Regions from separate parts of the Megamonas hypermegale genome, predicted to be linked through region 2. Evidence: a T-box and tRNA genes for the amino acid it is inferred to sense, from the RefSeq annotation. Region 2 holds a T-box; the other holds one or more tRNA genes.
The links. A T-box is a leader RNA that pairs with one kind of tRNA and senses whether it is charged. The one in region 2 lies ahead of leuS (leucine--tRNA ligase), so its partner is inferred to be a tRNA-Leu.
Positions count from the first base shown of each region.

Region 1: it encodes a tRNA-Leu, which carries the amino acid that the T-box ahead of leuS (leucine--tRNA ligase) is inferred to sense. The anticodon was not compared.

Region 1 covers NZ_LT906446.1:148,167-157,720, reverse strand. The annotation lists gene CKV65_RS00770 (PAAR-like protein) at 1-129, opposite strand, end outside; gene CKV65_RS00765 (acetate and sugar kinases/Hsc70/actin family protein) at 142-3,126, opposite strand; gene CKV65_RS00760 (coiled-coil domain-containing protein) at 3,130-4,158, opposite strand; gene CKV65_RS00755 (ubiquinol-cytochrome C chaperone family protein) at 4,208-4,939, opposite strand; gene CKV65_RS00750 (helix-turn-helix transcriptional regulator) at 4,961-5,926, opposite strand; gene CKV65_RS00745 (helix-turn-helix domain-containing protein) at 6,011-6,247, opposite strand; gene CKV65_RS00740 (flavodoxin family protein) at 6,572-7,135, opposite strand; tRNA gene CKV65_RS00735 (tRNA-Leu) at 7,298-7,382, opposite strand; gene CKV65_RS00730 (3'-5' exonuclease) at 7,452-8,018, opposite strand; gene CKV65_RS00725 (pyridoxamine 5'-phosphate oxidase family protein) at 8,101-8,586, opposite strand; gene gltA (NADPH-dependent glutamate synthase) at 8,667-9,554, opposite strand, start outside.
Region 2 covers NZ_LT906446.1:361,862-371,415, reverse strand. The annotation lists gene lepA (translation elongation factor 4) at 1-582, opposite strand, end outside; gene CKV65_RS01745 (RrF2 family transcriptional regulator) at 706-1,137, shown strand; gene brnQ (branched-chain amino acid transport system II carrier protein) at 1,326-2,486, shown strand; T-box leader at 2,590-2,776, shown strand; gene leuS (leucine--tRNA ligase) at 2,831-5,302, shown strand; gene CKV65_RS11015 (heparan-alpha-glucosaminide N-acetyltransferase domain-containing protein) at 5,404-6,132, shown strand; gene CKV65_RS01725 (restriction endonuclease subunit S domain-containing protein) at 6,173-7,570, opposite strand; gene CKV65_RS01720 (type I restriction-modification system subunit M) at 7,609-9,554, opposite strand, start outside.

The DNA of each region.
Region 1 (9,554 bases), 210 kb from region 2:
TGCACTTTTTGTCAGTAATGCAGTTCCTTTATATTTTACCTTTTTATTAGATGTTTCTTTACATTTTATAATTACTGTTGGCGACATATTGCAACTAAATATAGCATTTTCTGTTAAATAATCAGCCATATTACCATCTCACTATTCCAGTTTTATAGCAATTGGTTCAGATGTCATTTTTTCTGCTGTTAATTCATCTTCACTTTTAGCTATTGCGTATTCAATAGTATGAGAATCAACTGGACGAATATATACCATTGCTTCAGGGTCCGGCTTGTCTATAGTTACATGAATTTGTTTTGCTATTGTAGCTGGTGCCTCATTTGTAGCAGCTACCGGCTGGTCTGTATAGAGTAAATCAAATGAAGCACTTGCATCAATAAATGCATACCATTGTTTCATTTTAGTAGTACGGTCAATAATAGTTTTGAATTTACGTTTTTTCTTTCTGCCAACATAATAACGGAATTGAACTTTTGTATTATCTGGTGTAATATCAATAACTTTAATATTACCACTTTCTCTACATTTCAAAAGACCAAATGCAACGCCTGTTTTACCAGTTGGTTTTTCTAAATTATCTCGTTCTGTTTCTATTCCAATTTCTTCCATTAAATTATAAGCATCTTCCGTACCAAGTGCTGGATATAATTTAAACTGTGGCATTTTTTGGTCTGCACTAAATCCAAGAATTTCTCTTGCTTTACCACTTTCACCTATATATTGCTCAAATAATTCTTTTACAATAATAGATTTAGAGGAATTACCTGCAAGGAAAATAGATATTTCATCTACATCAGATAATGCTTTTATTTTATATTTTTCATCACTACTGCTTTTATCAAAAGCTTCACTCAATGCAATAAAGAAATTATTTATACCTTTATCAATGCGCTGAGTAAGTATTTTCTTTAAATCTAAACCTTTTGCATTGTTTTCATCATTGTCAACAGGAATTATTAATTCCATATTTGCAAATGACTCTCCATTATCCGTGAATAAATTTACTTTTACACTACCACTATCTAAAATTTTCTGTGCTTCTTCTGATTGTGGTGCTTCCCAAACACAACGCAATTCTTCCATTAAATTATGCATATTAAGATGTGCTTCTTGAGAATCTTTTATCAATGCTTCACTACCAGCAAAATCTCGTTTTTCAGCTGCCCAAGTAAAAGGTATCTTACCTTTATTATTTTCACTTTGTGATGGATTTAACAGTTTTTCTTTATTAGCTTTAAATACTTCAAAAGCCAATAATTTAAGTAAATTTTCTCCACCTAATGTTTTATCACCATTTGCACCAAAATGAATTAACTCATAATCATATCTATCTTGTTCTGCTTCTTTAAATACACCGAAATCAAAATCAGTAGTACCACCGCCAAAATCAAATACAGCATAATAATTTTCATCATCATCACATGGGTCAAAACCATATTCTTCTAAGGCTGTTATCGCATAAGCTGCTGGTTCATTAGCACCTTCTTGCACAATAAACTGTTTCATTGCATCTTCATTAGAAAGCAATGCTGTTGGTAAAGATTTGCGAATGCCTGCTTCAAAACTGCGGCGCATTCTTTCTCTTACACCTCTATCATATGTTACAGGGAAAGACATTATATATTGTAAAAATATATGTTTTTCTTGTAGCATATTGTTTATATATAAGCCAAGATAATATGCATATATTTCTACAGGATTAATATCGCCTTCCGTAACTTCCATAAATGGAGGTAAATCCTTTATTAATCCTTTATCATCTTTCAATTTTATACGCATATTATCTGTGCCACACCACTGTTTGATACTATCAAAGAAAGAATAATATTTATCACTATTACTATTACTAAGATTATCATATGCTGTATGCGATACGGTTACTTCATTCCAGCTTGTAAAAGGACGACCTGCTCTATCATTATACGCTTTTACAAATGAATCAATATCAATGAATTGGATTACTGTAGGATTTTCATAGTTTTTCTGTTGTACGCCTTTGCTATAATTACCACTACCAACTTGAAGTGGCAAAGTCTGTAAATGTTCATTTTCATAAACAACAACCGTACTTTTCGTACCGAAGTCGATACCGACTATGCCGTGATTAATATCATCAGCCGGGTCGCGCGCCGTGAAACCTTCCTCGAGAACTACCTCGCCCGCCGTTTCCGTATCTTCATTCCAGTCCCATAAATCCCAATGACCGCGGTTCGGGTCGAACAAGATATTTTCATCATAACTATCAAGATTAGCACGTCGTCTATCGCATTCTAATAAATTTTTCTTTAATTTTTCAATATAATCATTTTCTGCCTCTATTTTTTTACTTTTTAATAAAGATTGTATTTCTGCCTGTTTATGTGTAAGAAAATCAAAATCCTTACCATTTACTAATTCCTCATAAATTTTCTTTTTAAAAAATACAATACCTTTATCATTTGCTATTAAATAATCTTTATACTTTTTATATAAATCCAATAATAGATAATATGCTTTTGTATATTTTTCTTCAAATACATATGATAAATCATATTTCATCCAAAGCAATAATGTTTTTGCACCTGAAACAGGTTCGCTATTTATCCCATTTAAACGATAAATAGGCATAATCCATACATAATGTCCATCACCATTACCAAATAAATCCTTTCTATTGCAATATATATCATATGCCCAAAACTCTTTTTCCTTTTTATATGCTAATCCACGATAGCTACAACCATTTAATTTAATATAATTATTATTTCGTATTAATTTATTTTTAATACATTTATTCACTTCTATTTCAGTTGGTAAATCTCCATCAAAAATACCTACTTTTAATGAAAAATTATTACTCAACATGTTTTTATCTAAATTATAATCAGAGTCTCTATACCAGCTTGTATTAAACTTACCTATATTAGGAAATAATCCTACTATAGATGGAATATAATATACATCTTTATTAGCTATATAGATAAACTCCTGCGATTTTACTTGTTCATCAATAAATTCTACTAATTCTTTTAATTGCTGTTCTATTTTTTCACAATCACTATCAATCCATTTTTCTATTTTCTTCTTTTTAAAATCTGCTAATTCATTTTCTGTTATAGGTAATGTTTTTACAATTTTTGTCATGAATTAATCCTCGCTTTCTACTTGCACTAAGCTACGTCTTACTATTTTATTGCTTAAGGTATATACATATCCTGCTAATTTTACTTCTTTTACATTTCCTAATTGACTACTATCTGTAGTTTTTATCATATACGTATTATCAAAATCAAAGCCTTTTTGTACTTGCAATCGCTTATACAAAGGTTTTTGTTGACTATTATTTACCATATCAAAACAGAAATCAAATAACTTACATAAGCTTTTTTCTATATTTCTATCAATTTTTCCACTATTTATCTTATTACTTATGTAATCCCAAAAGTTATCTAAGTGATTTTCCTGCAATGCATTGCAAAAAAACATTACAGGTGTATCAGCATTGCCAAAAATTCCTTGCAATTCATCACGAATATCTTCGTTTAGCTGCTGATATGTTTTAAACATACTATCTATCTCACCATAGCGATTTGAAAAATAATCTAGTATTTCTTTTTGCTGTTGTGCTTCTTTTATTTTTTCTTTCATACTATCAATCATTTTTCCAGCTTCATTTTTTATATCATTAATTGCATTATTCGCTCTATCAAGATTTGTTTCATATTTAATTAATTTTTCTTTTAATATATCATTTTCTTCATTTATTTTACTTAGCCTTTCTTCACATTCATTCAACGATATTTTTAATACATCATTTTTTTTACACTTATGTTCCATTGATTTATAAAAATCTTCTTTTAACTTATATATCTTTTCTTTATTCTCTTCTAATTCTACTTCTAAAATTTCTTTTTTATGTTCTAACTCATTTTTTTCTTCATGTAAATCATCAATATATCTTTGCAAATTTCCATTTTCATCTTTTATTTGACTATATTGAGATTGCAAATTTTTATATTCCTCATCACTTTTAAAACCATCTAAATTTAATATTTTTCTCTTTAAATCTACTAAATGCTCATCAATATATCGTTCAATACATTCTTCAATAAAATTAACTAATTTCTTTTTTATCTTTATATCGCCCATACTAACACCCACATTTTCAAATATCATTGTTAAAGCATTTTGTTATTATATAAAATCTTACTTCATTTTATATTAATTAAAACAAATCCCAAAAAGATGTTTTATTTTCATCTGCATTTTTAATTTGCTTCATAGATGCCATATACACAATAGCTGGAAGCGTTATTCTATACGCTGGTCCCGTTATATCATAGGTCTTATCTACGTTCATCAATATCGAACTCAATGGTGAAGTCAATACCTTTAACTCATTTATAGTTTTTATATCATTTAATAAAGATAAATCTTTACCACATATTGTTTTCGCTAATGTATTACTTACCAACACAGATAAAATATATTTTTTCTCATTATCATCTGCAAAAATCTTATAAAATAAATTGTTTAAAGTTACTTCATTAGAATTTTCTCCTAAAATTTCAAGGAGTACATTTTTCTCTACATCTGATAACTTATCAAAAGCTCTCTTTAAAACTGTTGCTAATAAATCACGCTCTAATTCTTCATCAAGCATACTTTCTTCATATTCTATTTTTAATTTTTTACAAACATCTTTTAGCATTTCCCTATAAGATATACTTGAACTCTTTCCCATAAGAAAACGTGCTACATTAGCGATAGTATCTCCACCCATTAAACTAAGTTCATTTTTTATTTTATCTACATATTTTTTATGGTCTGGGCAATACTTTTTATAATCATTATCTTTTGATAAACTTTCTGTTTGCCATCCTTTTTCAACAATAAGCTTCACAATCACATCTAATTCTTCATTTGTCATTTCATCCAAAACATTAAAATCATCCATTTAAAAATCTCTCTTCCAATATTAATCTTTATATATTTCACTCATTTTTTTTATTTCATCTTTTATCTTTTGTCTCAAATTTTCTGGTTCTAAAATTTCAATAGCAGCACCTTGTGATAAAGCCCAATGTACAAAACCTTTATCAAAAATTTTGGCACCAAATATTTTAAAATTGCTATCATCTTTTATTAACCAATGGTCTGGAACCATATTCTGAAATGTTGTTACCAATGAGTTTTGACATTTTACTTTTATCGTTAATAACTCGCCAGCATACATGAGTTGTAGGTAATATCTCATCTTTCCTACATCATATTTTTTAGATAAATCTTCTGCTATTTTTTTATTGAGTACTGAAAATTTCTTAATCCTATCAACTCGAAAAAAAGCAGGGTATTTATATTCTTTTCCTTCAATAAATGCTATTAAATAAAAATAAAAATCTGAAAAAATAAAGGCAACTGGCATTAATATTCTTTCATGTTCTGTACCATTATCTTTTACATAATCTATCTTTATAACCATTTTATTCATAATAGCTTTATTTAAATTATTTAACATATCTAATAACGGTTTATTATGCACAGGTGAAATGTAATTGTTAATCTCATCTTGTATTGAATGTATTATTTCTTTTCTATCTTGTGGAGTTAAATTCAATCTAAGAGATTTTATTACAAATTCCACTTCTTTTTTTACTAAAGCTCTTGTTCCAAGTATTATTTTCAATAAAACAATACTTTCTATATTGTTCAATTTATCATTATTACCAGTAGTCAATAAATAATAAACATTTTCCAGCTTATCAAAAATCAATTTATCATTAGAATGAATTTCTGATAAGAAAATTCGTATATCTTCGATGTCTCTTTCTACAGAGCGTTCGCTAACATCATGTGTTCTTGCAAAATCAGCTTTATGTATATGTTCGCCTTTTATCAGTTTATGAAATAACAACAACATTCTATTGATTTTATTCGTCGACATATATGCTATCCTCCATTTACAAATTTTATTATAGCAATTAAGCACGACATAATATGTCGTGCTTAATTAATTTACAATAAAAATTTAAAAATCCATTTCAAACAATTTACTTATATCTACATCAAGTGCTTTTGCTATTTTCATAAATGTTGATAAAGAAATCCCTGTTGCATATGTACCACGTTCTATTCTTGATAAATATGATGTGCTAATACCTGCTTTAAAAGCTAATGTTTCTTGTGTATAACCTTTTAGGCGACGATAGTATACAATCTTTGCACCAATTTGTTTATATTCCCGTGTAAACGATGAATCTAACAACTACTATTACTCCCTTCATTGCTACTAATAAAATTATCTCATTTACAGAAATATTTACAATTCATATAAGTTCATATATCCGCCCTATTTGTATCAATTTTAGTTTTTAATAAAATCTATAACGTAAATTCATCTTTTTACGTTAATTTATATGCTATATTTTACTTAAAAAATTCATCTATTTGTTGTACTGTCAGTACAATTTTGCTAAAAAATAACACTATTAATACAAATTTTTGTTTTAATATGTAATTTTAAAGTCTTTTACAAATAAAAAAAACTCACTACAAGATATATTCTCATAGTGAGTTTCTATTTTTTTGCTTAACGAATGAAATTTGTCATAATTTTAGCTTCAATTTCAGGAATTTCTACACCAGCATTTTTACCAGCTTCGATACATTTCAAAAGCCAAGCCATATTAGTTGCAAGAATTCGCATAATCTGCAAACCTTCAGCATCCTGTTTTACTTCTTCTGGAGTATTACCATGTACCATTGCCCAATAATTAGCAGATACGATAGGCATTTGATAATAAGAAAAATATTTATTTAAAACATCGATTGTTGCTGTAGTACCAGCGCGTCTTGCAGAAGCAATAGCAGCTGCTGGTTTATGAAGCAAATCTTTTCCAGCTAAACTTGCAAGTTTATCCATAAATGAAATGATTTCTCCAGATGGTGAAGCCCAATATACAGGAGAGCCAACTACTAAACCATCAGCAGTTTTTATTTTTTCAGCAACATCTTTAACAATTTCTGTAGTAGGTACAGCGTGAATAATTTCACTTTCAATACCATTTTTTTCTAAAGTTTGTGCGATTTCACAGAGAGCTGTATAAGTGCAGCCTTTTTCGCGACGGCTACCATTTAATAACAAAACTTTCATCAAAAATCTTCCTTTCATTATATTAATGATATATATTTAATTTAAATTATATGCTTATTACTTATAAATAGCAATAATATCTTATACCGTACAAATTCAATTTATAGATAACAAAAAGGCTTTGTAGATTTTTCTACAAAGCCTTGAACATTCGATTAAAATTGGTGCGGAAGACAGGACTTGAACCTGCACGCCGAAAGACACTAGATCCTAAGTCTAGCGCGTCTGCCAATTCCGCCACTTCCGCACTTGATAATTGCATTGAATGCGAAAATTATTATATCACTATTTTAAGTTGTAAGTCAATAGTTTTTATTTATGATTTAAAAATTTTTGCCTGCATACCTATTTTTTGCAACAATTCTTCCATGCTATTAGCGCCAACTGTTCTACCAGCAACAAGTGGAATTTTAGCACATACTTTAGCATCATCTAATGCATCATGATGATGAAATTTTATCTGAAAAAATTCTCCTAAAGTATTCAATTTATGATTAGGCAAATTAGGCCATACTTTTCGAGATATCTGCACTGTACATGCTGTTGTAAAATGCGGTTTAGGCAAATGATATTGCCAAATACAACTGCGCAAAACTCCCATATCAAAAAATGAGTTATGCGCTATGACAATTCTATTGTCTAAATAAGTGCGAAGTACCGGCCAAATTTGAGCAAAATTCGGTGCATTTTCCACCATCTCTGGTGTTATGCCATGAATTTTTATATTTCCTTCTTCAAAATTCATTTCTGGTGGTCGAATAAGCGTATTGTATGAATCAGTCATTCGTCCATTTTCAATTACAACTACAGCTACGCTACAAGCACTATTTCTATTCGCATTTGCTGTTTCAAAATCTATACTAGTAAAGTTCATTAAACTCATAAATTCACCTCAAAATAAAAAAATCTAAGATAACAATGATGTACACTATACTATATCATAATTATCTTAGATTTTTTAGTTTTTATTTTTGCTGCGTAAGTTCAATAGCTTCTTTACCACTTAAATAATCAATAGATAAAGAAAACACACATGTTCTATTCCATGCACCGTTTATTTCTTTTAAATGCGCTTTGTCATCTTTCGAAATATATTTATATGACAATTCCTTTAATGCTGCCATTTTTTCAGCATCATCTTCTACGATTTCAGCTTTGCCAAAAACAATCACGCTTCTATAAAAAGTAGTGTATTTTTCTGGCACAACTGTATCTTCATCAATTATACAAAATGAAGCTTTATTTTGTTTCTTTATTATATCAATTTTATGACCTGTTATAGCGCAATGAAAATAAATTTTTCCATTGTAATATACATAGTTAAGTGGCAGAGCATACGGATAATCTCCATTTTCTGCTAAAGCTAATGTACCCACTTTTTGTCTTTGCAAAATATCTATGCATTCTTTTTCCGAAAGCTGTTGCTTTATTCTTCGCATTTGTTTAAACATCATAAATTCCCCTATTTAAACTTATTTTTATAAATTATTATAGAAAAATATTATTATTTTAATATCATAAATGCAATAACTTATTTAGAAAATTTTTCTTTGAGATATTCATCAATTGCTTTAGCTGCTTTTTTACCTGCACCCATAGCTAAAATAACAGTAGCGGCACCTGTTACAATATCGCCACCAGCAAACACACCTTCTTTTGAAGTCTTGCAAGTTTCTTCATCAGCTACGATATTACCACGTTTATTTACTTCCATATCTGGTGTTGTAGATTGAACTAATGGATTTGGTCCTTGACCAATAGCTATGACAACTGTGTCTACTGCTAAATCAAATTCTGAACCTTCAATAGGCACTGGGCGACGTCTACCAGAACTATCTGGTTCGCCAAGTTTCATTTTTATGCAACGAATGCCTGTTACATAACCATTTTCATCGCCTAAGATTTCTACTGGATTGTTAAGTAAGCGGAAATCGATACCTTCTTCTTTAGCATGTTCTACTTCTTCGCGACGTGCTGGCAATTCTGCTTCACTTCTACGATATACAATATAAACATGTTCTGCTCCGAGACGAAGTGCAGTACGTGCAGAGTCCATTGCTACGTTACCGCCACCAACAACGGCTACAACTTTTCCAACTTTTATTGGTGTAGCGTATTCAGGGAAACGATATGCCTTCATTAAATTACAACGAGTCAAAAATTCATTAGAAGAATAAACTCCATTGAAATTTTCGCCTGGAATGTTCATAAAATGAGGTAAGCCTGCACCTGTTGCTACAAAGACAGCGGAAAAATTATATTCCTGCATTAAATCATCGATAGTGAATAATTTACCAATGACAGCATCTACTTCAATTTTTACGCCTATTTTACGTAAATTATCTATTTCTGGCTTAACTACGTCATCTTTTGGCAAACGAAATTCTGGTATACCATAAGAAAGTACACCACCTGCCGT
Region 2 (9,554 bases):
TTTTAATGGTTTATCATTATCAGCTGGTGGTGCCGGAATTTTTTGTACAATCTGTTCCAAAATATCTTCAATGCCGATACCAGTCTTAGCGCTGGCGAGCACAGCATCAGAAGTATCAAGTCCGATGATATCTTCAATTTCTTGTTTTACCATTTCAGGTTCAGCACTTGGTAAATCAATTTTGTTGATAACTGGAATTATCTCTAAATCATGTTCTAGTGCTAAATACACATTGGCAAGAGTTTGAGCTTCTACACCTTGCGTAGCATCGACAACGAGCAATGCACCTTCACACGCCGCTAAGCTACGAGATACTTCGTAGTTAAAGTCAACGTGGCCCGGTGTGTCAATTAAATTGAGTTCGTAAATCTCGCCATCTTTTGCCTTATAATGTAGGCGCACAGTCTGGGCTTTTATGGTGATACCGCGTTCACGTTCTAAATCCATATTATCCAAAACTTGTGCTTCCATTTCACGCTCAGTGAGCGTACCTGTATATTCAATTAATCTATCCGCTAATGTAGACTTTCCATGGTCAATATGTGCTATAATGGAAAAATTTCTAATATGTTTTGCGTCCAAATTACTACCTCCGTTAAATTTTTATTTCATATAATTATATCATTTCTCAAAACGCTCTAGCAATAGTAATTGATTTCCTAGTATTTTAATAGTAAAATATTTATAGAGATGAGGTGAATTCTTATGAAAATATCTACTAAGGGTCGTTACGCTCTACGAACAATGATTGATTTAGCTGTAAACGACAACGGCAGTCCCATTCCTTTAAAAGATATTGCCGCTCGCCAAGATATCAGCTTAAAATACATGGAGCAAATTATCGCTCTTCTCATAAAAGCTAAATTGGTAAAAAGTGTACGTGGAAACAATGGTGGTTATTTACTAGCAAAATCCAGTATGCAATATACAGCAGGTGATATTCTTCGTGCTGCTGAAGGAGACTTAACACCTATTGATTGTTTGAAAAAAAATCATATTGCTTGTACTCGTGCTGATACTTGCACTGTGCAACCATTCTGGCTAGGGTTAAAAAAAGTGATAAATGGCTATTTAGATAGCATTACATTATCTGAACTTGCCCGCCAAGCAAAAGAAAAATCACTTATACGATTTTAAAGGAGCAATATAGCTCCTTTTTATTATTTTTCTGTAGAAAAACATTTACAGTTATATTTGTCCAAAAAATCATAAAAAAATTACAAATTTACACATTTTCTGTTGTGTAAAGATTAATTCACCTATATAATATAGAAATATGGTTATTTACGTTATACGTTACAAAAATTTACAGAAAGGACTTTTTTATGCAAAAAATTAAAACACGTGATGTAATCGTAATCGGATTTGCTTTATTTTCTATGTTCTTTGGCGCTGGAAATCTAATTTTCCCGCCACATTTAGGAATGACTTCTGGAGATGAATGGTTGACCGGCTTTTCTTGCTTTATCTTCGTTGAAGTATTTCTTTCCTGTGTTGGTATTTATGCCATGGTACTCGGTGGAGGTAGTATCACAGCACTTGAAGATGCTATTGGAAAAATCCCTGGTAGAATTTTAAATATCATTATTATTTTATGTACAGGTGTATTGATTGCTCCACCACGTACTGCCGCTACTACCTTTGAAATGAGTATCGCACCATTTACTGATAAAATCTCATTATTGGCTTTTTCCATTATCTTTTTTGCCATTGTATTTATAACGACAATTCGCCCGACTCGCTTTGTTGATATAATCGGTAAATATTTAACACCAATACTTGTCATTTGTACATTTATCTTAATCATAGCAGGTATTGTAAACCCTATTGGTGAAATTGCACCACCATTATCTTCTACAGTAGCACAAGATGGTGTTATTGCAGGTTATCAAACAATGGACATTTTAGCCGTTGTTGGTTTTGGTATTGTAATGCTCAATACACTTCGCCTCAAAGGTTACACTGACCACAAAGTACAATTAAAAGCTATCATTTATATTTGTATTGTTGCAGGTCTTTTGCTTTGCTCTATTTATGGCGGACTTGCTTATCTTGGAGCAACTTCTAGCCAAGTCATAAGTCATGACTTAAACCAAGCTCAGCTCATTGTCGCTATCACACGCCATTTACTCGGTAGCACAGGTACACTTATTCTCGGTATTATCGTTGGCTTTGCTTGCCTTACAACAGCTATCGGTCTTGCTGGAGCAACAGCATATTTCTTTGAAAAAATTTCCAATGGCAAAATAAAATATCAAACTTGGATTGTAATAAACATCTTAATCAGTGCTTCATTATGTAATCTCGGTCTCACATCTATAATCAATTTAGCTGTACCGATTTTAACTACAATTTGTCCACCATTTATGGTTACAGTAATCTTGCTTTTATTCCGCAACCATATTAAAAATAATGCCATTTATAAAGTATGTGCATTCATCGGTCTTATCTTTGGTCTTTACTATACAATACAATCTTACATTTAAATTTTAGCTTTAAATTAAATGCTGATTTTTATTGCTATACTTATTCTTGACTTTAATGTAGTTGCTAAGTATAATGATATTTGTCTATAATTGTATAGTTATAATAAATCCCTTGATACAGAGTAGTAAACTTTGTAAAGTCTTTTCAGAAAATAGGCGGTTGATGTGAGCCTATAGCTTTATGGTTGAACTCGCTGTGGAGGAGCACTTGTTGCCGCTAATCCCGTTAAGATTTTAAGAGGACAGCTATCTGTCAATCAGGGTGGTACCGCGATTAATTCGTCCCTGGCATATATTGCCAGGGGCTTTTTTATTGCTTAAAAATTTTACAGGAGTGTTTTATTATGGAAAAATATTGTCCACAGACCATTGAAAAAAAATGGCAAAAAATCTGGGACGAAACTAATGCTTATCAGATTAAAAACGACCCAAGTAAACCAAAATATTATGTACTTGAAATGTTCCCTTATCCTTCTGGAAATCTACATATGGGACACGTTCGCAACTATTCCATCGGTGATGTTATCGCTCGTTACAAAACCATGAACGGCTTTAATGTACTTCACCCAATGGGATTTGATGCTTTCGGTATGCCAGCAGAAAATGCTGCTATCAAACACGGCGTTCGTCCTTCCGATTGGACAGAAGACAACATGGCAAACATGACTCGCCAGCAAAAAGAAATGGGTCTTTCCTATGACTGGGATAGAAAAGTTGCTACTTGCCATGAAGATTATTATAAATGGACACAATGGCTTTTTGAATTATTCTATAAAAAAGGTCTCGCTTATAAGAAAAAAGCTTCCGCTAACTGGTGCGAAACTTGCCATACTGTACTTGCAAATGAACAGGTTATCGATGGCAAATGCTGGCGTTGCGATTCCACTGTTGTAAAAAAAGACCTTGAACAGTGGTTCTTAAAAATCACAGATTACGCTGATGTACTCTTAAAAGACCTCGACAAACTCAAAGGTTGGCCAAACCGCGTAAAAATCATGCAGGATAACTGGATTGGCAGAAGTGAAGGCGCACAATTCAGCTTTGATGTACCAGAATACAATGAAAAGATTTCAGTTTATACAACTCGCCCTGATACCGTTTTCGGTGTATCTTATGTAGTTTTAGCAGCTGAACATCCACTTGTAAAAAAATTCATCAAAGGCAAAGAAAACGAACAAGAAATTTTAAAATTCATTGAAGAAGTTCACAACATGAACGAAATCGAACGTACTTCCAGCGAATCTGAAAAGAAAGGTATGTTCACTGGCGTTTATGCTATAAATCCATTCAACGGCGAAAAAGTACCTGTATGGGTAACAAACTATGTTCTCTATGAATATGGTACTGGTGCTGTTATGGGTGTTCCAACTCATGATGAACGTGACTTCATGTTCGCTAAAAAATACAATTTACCAATGAAAATTGTTATCCAGAATAAAGATAATTCCCTCACACTTGAAACAATGGAAAATGCTTACGTTGATGATGGTGTACTCGTAAATTCTGGTCAATTCACCGGCATGAACAATCGCAAAGCTATCACAGCTATGATTGATTGGCTCGAAGAAAACAAACTCGGTGAACGTCATGTAAATTACCGTTTACGCGATTGGCTCATTTCCCGTCAACGTTATTGGGGTGCACCAATTCCAGTAATTTACTGCCCTCATTGCGGTGAAGTTCTCGTACCTGAAGAAGATTTACCTGTTAAATTACCAAAAGACGTTAAATTTGAAACTGGTGCTACTTCTCCACTTGCTCAATCCGAAGAATTTGTCAACTGCACTTGTCCAAAATGCGGTGGCCCTGCAAGACGTGAAACAGATACTATGGATACATTCATTTGTTCTTCTTGGTATTATATGCGCTATGCTGACCCACACAATGACAAAATGCCATTCTCTAAAGAAGCTGTAGATTACTGGCTCCCAGTTGACCAATATATCGGCGGTATCGAACACGCTATTTTGCATTTGCTCTATTCCCGTTTCTTCACTAAAGTCTTAAAAGACGCTGGTCTTGTAAACTTTGATGAACCATTCACAAACCTCTTAACTCAAGGTATGGTTATCAAAGATGGTTCTAAAATGAGTAAATCAAAAGGCAATGTAGTATCCCCAGAAGAAATCATCAAAAAATATGGCGCTGATACAGCTCGTGTCTTCATCTTATTCGCTGCTCCACCAGAACGTGACCTCGAATGGAGTGACCAAGGTGTAGAAGGTGCTTGGCGTTTCATTCAGCGTGTTTGGAGAATTGTTCTCTCCTATGCTGATAAAGTAAAAGAAAATCAGCCATTTGATAAAAATGCTTTAACTAAAGAAGAAAAAGAATTATTCCGTATCTTAAACGTTACAATTCAAAAAGTAACAGAAGATATCGGCACTCGTGGCACATTCAACACTGCTATCAGTACAATCATGGAACTTGTAAATGCGTTCTATACTTTCAAAGATGGCAACTTAAATGCTGGTCTTGCTCGCGAAGTTGTTATCAACTTGATTAAACTCTTAGCACCATTTGCTCCACACGTTACTGAAGAACTCTGGCAACAAATCGGTCAAAAAGGCAGTGTACATCATACAACTTGGCCTACATTTGACCCAAAAGCAACTGTTGCTGATGAAGTTGAAGTAGTTGTTCAAGTTAATGGTAAAGTACGTTCTAAAATCATGATTGCTTCTACTGCAACTCGTGAACAACAACAAGAACAAGCACTTGCTGATGAAAAAATCAAAGGCTTAATCGAAGGTAAAACTATCGTTAAAGTAATCAGCGTACCACAAAAACTTGTAAACATTGTAGTAAAAGGCTAATAACAATATATAAACTAAAAAATGTTGAAATTGGAGAACTCTCTCTGATTTCAACATTTTTATTTATCACTATTTAATTTTATAAAGGATTTTTATTTTTTATGTATAAAAAACGCTATGAACTATTAGATACCTTGCGAGGTTTTAGCCTTCTAAATATGATAGGCTACCATTTCATTTGGGATTTAATATATATCTTTTCCGTTATAGATAATACCCTGCCGAATTTATTTTATATTTGGCAACAATTTATTTGCATTTCCTTTATTTTTATATCAGGATTTTGCTGGCAACTCAGCCACAATCACATAAAACGCGGCGCTTTAATCTTTATCTGCGGTTTATCAATCAGCTTAGTTACATATATCTTCACACCAAAAAACACAATTATATTCGGTATTCTGACTTTTTTAGGTTCCGCTACATTAATTATAATACTACTGCACAAAATATTATCTCATTTAAAACCCCTAACAGGCTTTTTATTAAGTTCATTTTTCTTCATCTTTTTCAGACAGATTACCCGCGGTTATATCGGTTTTCCTTTTTATAAAATCCAACTTCCCGACAAAATCTATACCAACCATTTCACCGCTTATCTGGGTTTTCCTCATGATGATTTCACCTCAGCCGATTATTTTCCGATACTGCCATGGATATTTTTATTTATAAGCGGTTATTATGCTTATCAATATTGCTGCAATCATAAACTCTTATCATATTTTGAGAAAAAACTATCACCTTTTTTAAATTACCTCGGCAAAAAATCTTTAATAATCTATCTGCTACACCAGCCAATAATATATTCCCTGCTAAATATCGCATTATAAAAAACCGAAACTATGAAGTTTCGGCTTTTTATTAAATATATTAATTATTATTCAAAATATTATCTGATTGTTCTTGAAGATAATTTAGAGCAATATCTTCATTTTGTTCAATAGCAATTTCTACAGATTTTTTAGCAGCTTCTAACAATAATTTACTTTGATTATATAATAATTTTGATTGCTTTATATAACAAGTAATTTTTTGTTGTATATTATCATTTAAAATAGGTATACAAATTTTCTCAAATTCTTCTTTACTTATTGCTGTTAAAATAGTACCCGAACAACCTTTTTTCATTAAATTCTGCAATATTTCTGATTTAAATAAAACTAAAAGTGTCTCTGATGTAAATATTCCCGATTTTATTACAAAAAAACCAGTAGAACAAAAAGCTCCATCAAATTCTTCTGTTATCAATGCACACTTATTTAAAGAACCTTCAATTGATGAAACAATCACATCTCCTGTATGAACAATTCTTCTTGCTCTTGTTGGTAAATTCACTCCAAAATCTTCTGTACAATCAATTATATTTCCTATATTGTCAATATTAGCTAATTCTATATATTTATATTTTTTATTATCTTTAGGTGTTATATTTTTATCCTGTAATGTTATTATAGAACATATATTTCCTTTTTTAGGATATTTATATATATTTTTTTGTAAAGCTTCATATTTAGCTAAATAATATTCAGCATCTAAACGTCCACTATTACTAAAAGAATTATTAAATGATTTTATATTAATATTACTATTATTTTCTATTTTTATATTTAATTCTTTTACTAATAATTGTTCAGCTTTTAAATAAGCTTTATTTGCTTGTTGCATTAAATTTTCAGTAATATCTAATTTAGAAATTATCCTATCCACCAACTTATCAAAAAATGGTATTTTCAATTTTTCTATAACATTTGTTGATATAGTCGGTTGAGCAGATATTTTTAACTGCCTTTTTATTTGTAAAAAACCATATTTAGTATAAAAAAATACCGCTACATATTTTGCCAAGAATTCATTTTTCAAAGAAACTGCAATAATATTAGGGCTGATAGTTATATTATCTCTATTAGATACCCCTATTTTTATATCTCCCACTCTAGAAAAAAGTACTGTATTTCTACCATATTTTTTTAAGTTGTTATCATGCAATGTTTCTTCTGAAATATATACTAAATTTTCGTTTTCTATTGTAAGCTGTTTTAAATTAAAAGGTCTAACAACTAATACACCATTTATTTCATACTTATCATCTAATAAACTTGAACCAAATGGTCCACAATTTATTGAGTTAACATACATACCTAACTCATTATAATTAGCTAGTTTTTTCTCTATGCTTAAATATATTTTTTTATAATATTCAGCTTCTAATCTAAATAAATTATCATGTATATTATTAAAATATATTTCACTGCATTCTAACCCACTCATTAAACGATTATATTTTTCTTCGTCAAATGGTGGGTTATTTAGAAAAAACTTAGTTTTTCCTTTTTCGCAAATTCAATAAAAGCTTCTGCTATACCATCTTGTGTTAATCCATCATGATTATATAAATCGTGTTTTACAATAAGATGCCCATGTGTATCTAATACAGGTTTTCCGTCTTTGGTTACATATATTTTTTCACCAGAATTATCTTTACTAGGTTCTTGCATGGTAGCGAAGAAAATTGGATAATCTTCTTTATATGGACAAAGTTCATTATCCCATTTTTGCACAAAAAGAACCGATGTTTTAGTACCTGTATGCGGTTTAAATACATTTCCATGCAAACCTACAACAGCAAGAATACGACAATGTTTTGCAATATAATCTCTAATATATTTATCACCGCTATTATTAAAACGTCCTTGTGGCAATACTACAGCCATTCTTCCGCCAGGCTTTAAGAAATTTAGATTTCTTTCAATAAATAAAATATCTCTGCCTACTTTACTTTGCATTTTTCCTTTAGCATTTTTACCAAGTTCATAACAAGATATCATCTTGCTTTCTTTAATATCACCAGCAAAAGGTGGATTAGCCATTAAAATATCAAAGTTAAAAAATTGATTGCTATTCTTTATAGACCTTAATTTTTTTAATTTTTTCCAACCTTCATTATAGGTATCTGTCCATTGTTCTTCTTTTGTAACTTCGTCCCAACGTTCATAATCTAAAGTATTTAAGTGAAGAACATTCGTTTTTCCATCTCCTGCTATAAGATTTAACATTTTAGCTACTCGAACGCATTTTATATCAAAATCTATTGCAAAAATATGTTCATTTACATAATCTGTACATTCAACAGGTTTTTCTTCTGATGTAAATAAATTACTCTGCTTTATGCCTTTTTCTCGCAAAATCTGTTTCCAAACATAAAATATTGTATGAATAGGAAATCCACAGCTACCAGCAGCTGTATCAATCATATTTTCATCTTCGGTAGGATTTAACATTCTAACACACATTTCAATAACATAACGTGGTGTAAAATATTGTCCCTTTTCACCTTTTTGACTCTTACTCATCAAGTATTCAAAAGCATCATCTATTACATCAAGATTAGAATTAAATAATTTTACGTCTTGCAAACTAGATACACAAACGGATAAATGTGAACCTGTTAATTCTATTTTTGTAGACTCTCCAAATATACCTTCCCATTTATTTTTGGCTTGTTCAAATAAATTTTGAATTTTTTCTTTTAATTCTGTTTCTGTATAACCATAGTTTCTAAACTGTAATACTCGCTTTTTATCTCTACCGCTTTGTAATTCATCAAATAATTTAGTAAATATTAGCTTAAAAACTTCTTCAAAAACATCAACACCAGCATTTGCTAAAACTTCATCTTCCATTTCAAGAATTAAATCCTTTAAAGATTTACGTTCTTGCACTAATTTATCTTTCTGTATTAATGTATCAATAGTCCATCGTTCTGTTAAAATATCTGCTAAACTTTCATCCACAGATGGAATATTTGGTATATCTTCAAAATAATTAGGATCTTTTCTGTTATAAAATGAAATCTGTTCTCCATTAGTCCATACACCAATAGGCGCACCTGTTGCATTACAATATGATTTTAATTGTTCTTTTCCATCTTTTAATTTAGGTTTTTTTAATTCTACTATAATATATGGCGCAGTCTTTCTATCTTTATCAAAGATAACAATATCAGCTTTTTTCTTTTCTCTACCAAAAGAAACAACATATTCAACAGCCATACGATTAAGTGGATATCCATATTGTTTATTTAATTTATCTATATATAATTGACGAACTATTTCTTCTGGCTTTAACATGATAAGCTTTTTTCGTATTAAACATTCCACATATAAAGCAGGTTTTCCCTTATTATTTTTTTCAATAACTCGTTCTAATAAAGATGTAATACTTTCTTGACTAAATTGTGTTAAATTATATTTAC